Regions from separate parts of the Sporomusa termitida genome, predicted to be linked through region 2. Evidence: riboswitches for the same ligand, from Rfam matches in the RefSeq annotation. Region 2 holds a riboswitch; the other holds the start of a gene.

Region 1 (4,183 bases), on a different replicon from region 2:
AGGAGTTGTCAAACATCTTAGAATGAATACTTTACACCCAGTTGAACATTGCGGGCTGCCATTGGGTAATTGCCCCGACTATTGTTCGTCCCGCCGGAAAGTAACTCATAAGCTTCATTAGTGATATTAAAAGCATTCATATATATATCGGCACTATCATTCATTTTATAATTAACCGCCATATTCCAAACCCAGTGACCCCGTTCTATAAACCGGCTGGTATCACGCCCGGAAACGCCTTGCCCATTAATATTGAAATTCCATTGATCACTGCTATAGCCCAATTTTACACGGTAACCATTGGGCTGACTGTTAGTAGAATCAACAACATAACCTGCACCATCTGAATTATTTTCAATATGAACATGAGAGTAACCTACTTCGGTATAATATTTCTCTGAAATCTTATGATGAAGATCAATCTCAAAACCACGTTTTTTTTGCTTATCGATGTTCTGTGGCCGGTAATCTGTTAAATAATCATTTGGATCATCTGCTTTCCAGGCAATAGCATCAGATAACTTACTTGCAAAATAATACAGCTTCAAAAGGGTGGCATCACTGATTTTTTTATTCACACCGGCACTAATCACATGCCCGCTTTCCGGCTTTAAGTCTGGATTGCCAACCATTCCTCCCCAAGAATCTCCCGGAGGAGAATAATAATATAAGTCATCTAAGTTAGGGGCATTAAATACCCGGTTATAAGCAACATAGACATCAGTGGTATTATCCACACTATAGCTGGCATTCAGTTTAGGCGTTGTCTGACCGCCGAATTTACTATGGTGGTCATATCTGAGCCCGGGAGTAATAATCAGTTTATCAGTAACATGATAAATATCCTGCAGATATAAAGCCTGATTGGTAATGGCTTTATCTGCATAACCACCGCCTGTATTCTCAAGTACAGTTCCTTTTATCCAATCCAGACCTGCAACTAATGTATTATTTTCATCTAACTGCCAGCCAGTCTGATATTCAAGCCCTTGGGTACGACTTTTATAAGTTCCTGAAAAATCCATATTTTGATAATTAGAGTACGCTCGGATAAATCCGGGCACTTCCTTGACTTGGTTAAAATTATAAGTTAATGCAATATTATTAGTAAGATGCGTAGATCTGTTAGACGACTGGGTAGTAACCCTATTAGGCTGCCCCCCTTCATCATTCCAATGTTCAAAATTAACTGTCCAGGAATGATTAGCGTCAATTTCCTTGTCCAGCCGTAAGGTTATACCTTGACCATCAAATTCACTGTTAGACCAGCGGTAGGTGTCCCCCTTGTTGCTGCCGCCAGTTAGCGAAGGGTTAACCACATTATATTCACTATAGTCCTGATGTTTTTTATCGGCTGTAATATACAGACTATAGCCATTTGCTTGTGCTTGCGTGCTCATTTTATAATTGCGGGTACCCCACGATCCTGTTGTAAAATCTAAAGTAGTCTTATCTTCTGCTCCTTTACGGGTAATAATGTTGATAACACCCCCGACAGCATCTGATCCATAAAGCGCAGAAGCTCCACCTTTAACAATTTCAATTCGTTCGATATTATTCATAGAAATTATTGTGTTGGGATCAAAGGTGGAGCGCCCGCCTCCTCCTTCCGGCCGACCAATTTTGCGACCATCAATCATAAACAAAACGCGATCATCGCCATTCAATCGAACAGATTGTGCAGCTCCTAAAAAACCCTTACCACTTACAATCACACCATTTACGTCTCTAAGAACATCCCCAAGATTCAGATATTGACCATTTTCAATCTGCTCCCGGGTTATCACTGTCACATTAGCGCCTGATTTAGCAGCCTGTGTAGGAACACGATTAGCCGTTACAACCACTTTATCCAAAGAATACTCTTCATCGGTTGCAGCCTGGCCCATTACCGGCGCTTGAAAAAACATAACCCCGCCTACAATCATACATACTAGTGCCTGGGCTTTGATTTTTTTTATTGATTTTGTCTCCTTCATTATGTACTCTCCATTCATCTATAAATTCCCTTGCCCGTTCCATCAAGCGCTGCCTTATCCCCTCCCCCGGAAAACTAGCTTATCTCCTTACGGCGATTAATCACACAAGCCTGCCCGGGAAAGATTTTACAAGTCAACCCTATTAATAAAAAAATCCCGGCCACATAGCCAGGAAGGATCAACTGCTCAATAATCCCCTCCCTATCGCTCGTAGGTTAAACGGTGATTCACAATAGGCAGTTCTCCTGGCTCCGGATCATCGTTCCTCCAAACCTTCCCAAGACATTTTGTCTCAGTGGTATCTCTTGGATTTACTCCCCATTACAGTGGCGGGACCGCGCCGGTATTGCACCGGACTTCCCTATTAAGCCCTTACGGGCACCTATTGATCATATTAAATTTTCTGTAAATATAATCCTAATAATAACATCGCCCGGTTAGGGTTGTCAAACATATTTCTTCCAGTTAATAAAATTCCAATACTCTTGAGATTCCGCTTCTTCAAGCTGACACTGCTCCATACACCGTGGTTTCAAAAACAAATACCAGCGCTTAAGCGACTGGTATTTGCTCATCTATCACCTATATATTAGAACTTATATTTATAACTCAGCATGTAATTAATAGGGGTTGTGTAATAGGCCGAACTGGTATGGTTGACATTGTCCTGCCTGTCCAGCACATTGTCAATACTCAAATTAATTTCACTGACTGCATCAACGGCATAATTGACATGTAAGCTTGTTAATAAATAAGGCTTGGTTGCAAAAGAGTGTGCACTGCTTGGCGTAAGCACCCGCTTGGCCAGGTAGTTCGCCGATAGGCTGGCCGTCCATTTATCCATCTGGTACGTAGCCCCGCCATTTAGCTGCAGCCGGCCGAAGTTTCTGTCCCAATAGGTTTTAACCCCGGGTTTCTCGGATTTTGCCCTACCCTTGGGGTCACTATAGGTCAGTCCGTACTGATAAGACCAGCCGTTATGTCCCTGAATATCGGCACTTAACTCTATTCCCGTATTTTTCAGATCCTCATTGACGGCGTAATATTGATTGGATTGTTTGCTAAAGCTGATATTATCCTCAATCTCATAATTAAATAATGCCGCCCGCCATTTGTGGCCATTATGATTTTTCTTCCAGCCAATTTCATAATGAATACCGGTCTGGGGGCGAAGATTGGGATCGCCCACCACCATGCCACCACCAGTGGAGTACATCTGGCCGAAAGTTGGCATTACATAGGACTGGCCAATGCTGGCATACACACTGGCGTCTGCCGACAGCTTATGGACAAACTGGCCCTGGGCGCTGAAGTTGTGATAATTTTTATCTTCAGCAGCCCCGCCTGTCCAGCTTTTCCGGGCACTCAGCGTAAAGGTGTCGGCCTCCTGCAGCGGCACTTCCCATTGGCCGTAAAGCGAATAATTATTGCGCTCATAGCGAGTGCTTTCTTTCACTTCCGGCGTATAGTCTTCATTTTGATAGGTTGCGCCAAATAACAGCGTACTCCCGCTCGTCTGCCAGATATTTTGCAGGTCGAAACCATACGTGCGATTCTTCTCCTTGGAATCTTTCAATTGCGGATATTTGTCGCTCTCGCCGGTTGAACTGTAATAGTCCATCCCGGTAGAATGCAAACTGTTGGCATTATAGTATAAATTGCCTTTTAAATCGCCCTGCTTCACATTAAGCTGGACAAAATCCTTGGTATTATCATGCTTGCGATTATAGCGCGCCTTGTCATCAATGGAATAAGGATAATCATATTTAGCGTCATAGCCCTTACCAAAGGTATAGGTGAATCGGCTGATTGATTCATTATGACTGTACATTAAGTCAACGTTTTCATCAAAAACATAAGTGAGGGTAATATTATTTTTCTCCGAACCATTAAATACATTATACATTTCCGGGGTGGCCAAGTTGGAAGAAATTTTGCCAACATCGCCCCACTTATCATAGGTATAGCTGAAACCCAGCTTACCGGCCTGGGTAGTCAGGGCATAGTTTTGCTGCCCCTTGTTGCCGCCGCCGACCGTAACGGTATTTGGCATTCCCTTCTTCATGATAATATTAACAACACCGCCGGTAGCCTCGCTGCCATATAAAATGGCTCCCCCGCCCTTGACAACCTCAATGCGTTCCACGTTTTCCAGAGGCATATCTTCGAGATTATACAACCCTCTTAAGTTGGCCGGCGTGCCG
Region 2 (4,183 bases):
TGGTAATATGATAGTATGGTCTGAGCATATATATTCGAAGCCGGAGACAACCGAAACATCCGAGGCGCCAGAAGCCCCGTCCGTTACTTTTGATGAAATATTAGCAACAGTAGCATCAGTCAGCGAGATCAATAAAGAACAGATCATGCATGAAAGACATGATCGTCGCGTGGTAGCGGCGATAAATATCCTCATCTACGTAGCCGTTCGGATGGGAGTAATGACAAAAACAGAGTTGACTAAGATGCTATCCCTAAGCATGAGCGAGATTATTAGAGGGTACAACAAAGTCGTTGACAGAGATGAACTGAAGCGCCTGGCAGAAAAGATTAGCAACAATTTGTGTGAAGTGTGAGGCCTGACCCCAAAGCCACTATCGTTGTATACATACCGTTATCCATTGACAAAAAAATCCACCAATGCTATTATCGAATTAACGAAAGATTAAGGAAATTCTTATAAAAAAGTAGAATATGAATCAAATTTGGTACAGGTGCCCGCAAGGGCCTAACAGAAAAGCCGGTTAAAGACCGGCGCGGTCCCGCCACTGTAATGGGGAGCAAAGCCATGAATGCCACTGGGAACAAAGGTTTCTGGGAAGGGTTGGTGGAGCGATGATCCAGAGCCAGGAGAACTGCCTGTATGACAATCACCGTTTGACCTGCGAGCGATAGGGAGGGGATTCCGATGCCAGTTATTGCATTTTATCCGGCAGATTCGCCGGGGTAAAAGAAGCCGCTCTGATGCTATCATCGCAGAGGGGCTTCTTTGTATTTTGACAAAGCTGGACAACCAGACCAATAATTTATATATACATAGATTAAAACAGACAGCAGCAATAGCCGAAAGCGGATTTTCGTGATTTTTTACGAGGTACAAGCTTCAGTAGCTGTTATAGCATAGACGCGATGGGAACGGACCCACAAACATAGAACGAACAATCAGAATCCATGCGGGTACAGGTGCCTTTTTAGAAGGCTTAATAGGGAAGTTTGGTGCAAAACCAACACGGTCCCGCCACTGTAACGGGAAGTCAGTCTAACGAATGCCACTGGAATGCGATAAACATTCTGGGAAGGCGGACTGATGATGATCTGAAGTCAGGAGAACTGCCTGTGCCGACATCTTCGCTTGACCTGCGATGAACAGGGAGAAGATCTTGTCTTGTGTGAGCTTTATCTTTACACAAGACAAATCGTTACCGAAAAAGGAGGGAAGAAGATTACTATCTGGAGTTTGGTATGAAGACTAAGAGGAAAGGAGCATGCCTGTAATAAGTAATATGACGGATTGAGCCGGACACGCAGATGTTTTCGCCAGAGGAACGGGAAAAAGCCAGTAGTAAAATGGACAAAAGAGTCATATTATCCTGAAGGAAACATATGATTACACAGGGGACGACAACAGCATAACGTAGGGATAGGTGTCCGCAAGGACTTAATAGGGAAGACCGGTGAAAAGCCGGCGCGGTCCCGCCACTGTAACGGAGAGCAAGCTTGCGAAATTGCCACTGGGACGTACGTCCTGGGAAGGTGCAAGAGAGCTATGAACCGGAGTCAGGAGAACTGCCTTATCCAGCAATCGCCATTATACCTGCGAGTGACAGGGAGGAGATTATGTGAAAACCAAGACCAATTCGGTCGGTTCGCGTAAGCACTCCCAATAAGGGAGTTTTTTTATTCGGTATTATTCGCCGGGATTTCGGTTATATGTCAAGTTTTACCGGCGTACAAGCATTGCTTGTACCTGTATGCAAACATTTCAAAGATATTAAGTTGAGGAAAAAATGAACAGATTATTAGGAATCATTGTTACCGCATTGTTCGTATTCGGACTACTGATGCCCGCGTCGGCGCTGGCCGCTAAGGCTAAAAACGAGCAACCCGTCGGCTATGTCGACAGACAGCAGGTCTTTGCCGGTTACCCCGGCATCCAGGACCTCCTGAACCGCATCCAGGCCATGCGGGCCGAGGCCCAGATAGACTACGACGCCAATGCCAAAGACCTGCCGCCGGCGAAAAAACAGGCGTACAGCGATAAGCTGTCCCGGCAACAGGCTCAGCGGGAAGACGAACTGATGAAACCCGTGGGCGACAAAATCGAAGCGTCCATTAAGGCCGTCGCTGAGGAAAAGGGCCTGACAGCAGTTCTGGATGCCGCCACTATAGTTTACGGCGGTACGGACATCACGGCCGACGCTATAGCCAAAGTGAAACAAGCAACACAATAGATAAAGTAAGAAACATCCCTTCTTGTGGACAGGCAGCTTGCCGGCCGGGTGTACACCGGGTGTCCAGGATGACCGGGATGGAAAGAAAAGGAATGATTAAAATTTTAAATCATATCTATAAAGTCGTTTGGAACCGGACCCGCGCCTGTTGGCAGGTGGTATCCGAACTGGCGAAAAATAACGGCCGGGCGAAGTCGGTCCGCCGGCGCTGTGGCGCGAAAAGCCTGGCGGCGCGTGTCGCCTGCGTACTGGCGCTAGGGGTAATGGCCTTGCCGGCGGTCGCTTGGGCGGACAATGCTACGGCTGATTACCAATATATAGATCTGGGAGGCTGGAGCAGGGATGCTTTTCGGAGTGGCAGTTATCAGCCGGCTAATGAAGCTACTCGCTATTATCCTCTGCAGATTAACAGTTCACAATTGAATTATACCTATAATGGCAGCACTTATAATGTTTTTGGAGCTGCAGGGATAAGAAATTTGCTGAGGGAAATAACTCCCCTAGCGGCTGCCGGCAGTAATCCGGAAAATATGCAGTATAATGCATTGGCGGTTAAAATAAACGGCAAGTTGTATTGTACGACGGTTGTCACGGGGGCAACTTCATCTAACTGGAGCACAAAAAGTTTAATAAGTTATAATATTACTAATATAATTAATTCCATTGACAAGAATTTGTTAGATGTTGCTACCCAGAATCGTTTGGCGGATATTATGGCTCTTCCGGACGGCAGTGACAAAGAGCAGCAATTGACGGACTTCGTCAAAGAGTATGCGCCTCCATATGAGTACTGCTTAGTTAAGCTTACCGGCGCCGAATTGGCCAAAATGCAAGGGCTGACAAATCCACCGGCGACAGATGAGGGGGTTGCGAAGCTGCCTGATTACGAGATAGTAGGAGACAGTTCGTTGCAACTGGAAGACACCTCCAGCTTGTTTCAATTTACGCAAACTGTTGCCAATCTAACGCCGGGACAGAAAACTTACGCCTATAATGAAGTAAAAGTCGGCGAGTCCAGCGACAATAGCTGGCGGCCGCTGGACCGGGTGCTCTATATGGCAAGCGGCTCGGTTCTGGACACGGATTATGCTGTTAATAAGAACTGGGTTATGGACAGTGACGGCAATCTTATTCCTGACAGCAGCGGCGGCACGATAGACTGGCAGAATGATCAAAGCGTACAACCGCTACCAGCCGATGTAAGAACGGCGATTACAGTAAAAGATTTACGCACCGTTGACAATTCTGTTATTGATTTGACTTATGCGAATACCTCCGGCGACGATCCGTTGATTAATCATGTTATTACTTATTCTAAGCCTGGTGCAATCAGTAACGGCGAGATCGGCCATATTGATGGTTATTTTACATATGACCATGTAGAAGGCAAAGTAGTTGATAGAGATCAAAGCACCAGTGAACCCAACCGATATTCTTCCCACAAGATTGCCCGCAGCTTGTTTATTGAAAATGCGACGTTAGCGGCAGGCACCACCTTTCGTTTAGGCAATTACAGCATGGATGCCGCGCTGCAGCATGCGCCGGCTAGCGGAACTGGTAAAATTAGTGATACAGGGTTTGTGACCCCGAACGATTTCAACTCGGCAATGTATTTTAGCACCGGCAATACCGACAGCGTTTATATTACTAATGCAACGCAGGCAAACACAGCGGAGGGCAAAACCAATCTGAACCTGCAGTTGGGCTGGGTGCCGGGCTTGGGGTATCTGCCGGCCGGAGAAGCTGTGCTATACAATAGTCAAAGTCAGGTTAATTTGCCGGTATTATTAGGTATCTTAAACGGCGCCGAAAACTTTAATGTGCAAGCGCAGAAATCTGTTGCCGACGGCGTCCTCAGCACCTATGAGATCACGCCGGTTATTGAGCAGACCGATAACTATTTCACCGATCCTGAGGATGCGGCTGCGAAAAAAGGAACCGCCTGGTGGCTGA

Evidence for each region. A riboswitch is a leader RNA that binds a small molecule or an ion and turns the genes downstream of it on or off. The one in region 2 is predicted to bind cobalamin.
Region 1: another riboswitch for cobalamin. It lies ahead of SPTER_RS01780 (TonB-dependent receptor plug domain-containing protein); the one in region 2 lies ahead of SPTER_RS24085 (OmpH/Skp family outer membrane protein).

The regions. Positions count from the first base shown of each region.
Region 1 covers NZ_CP036259.1:397,608-401,790, reverse strand. The annotation lists gene SPTER_RS01780 (TonB-dependent receptor plug domain-containing protein) at 18-1,979, opposite strand; cobalamin riboswitch at 2,198-2,380, opposite strand; gene SPTER_RS01775 (TonB-dependent receptor plug domain-containing protein) at 2,569-4,183, opposite strand, start outside.
Region 2 covers NZ_CP036260.1:38,125-42,307, forward strand. The annotation lists gene SPTER_RS24080 (hypothetical protein) at 8-355, shown strand; cobalamin riboswitch at 475-656, shown strand; cobalamin riboswitch at 944-1,131, shown strand; cobalamin riboswitch at 1,405-1,587, shown strand; gene SPTER_RS24085 (OmpH/Skp family outer membrane protein) at 1,787-2,230, shown strand; gene SPTER_RS24090 (TonB-dependent receptor domain-containing protein) at 2,308-4,183, shown strand, end outside.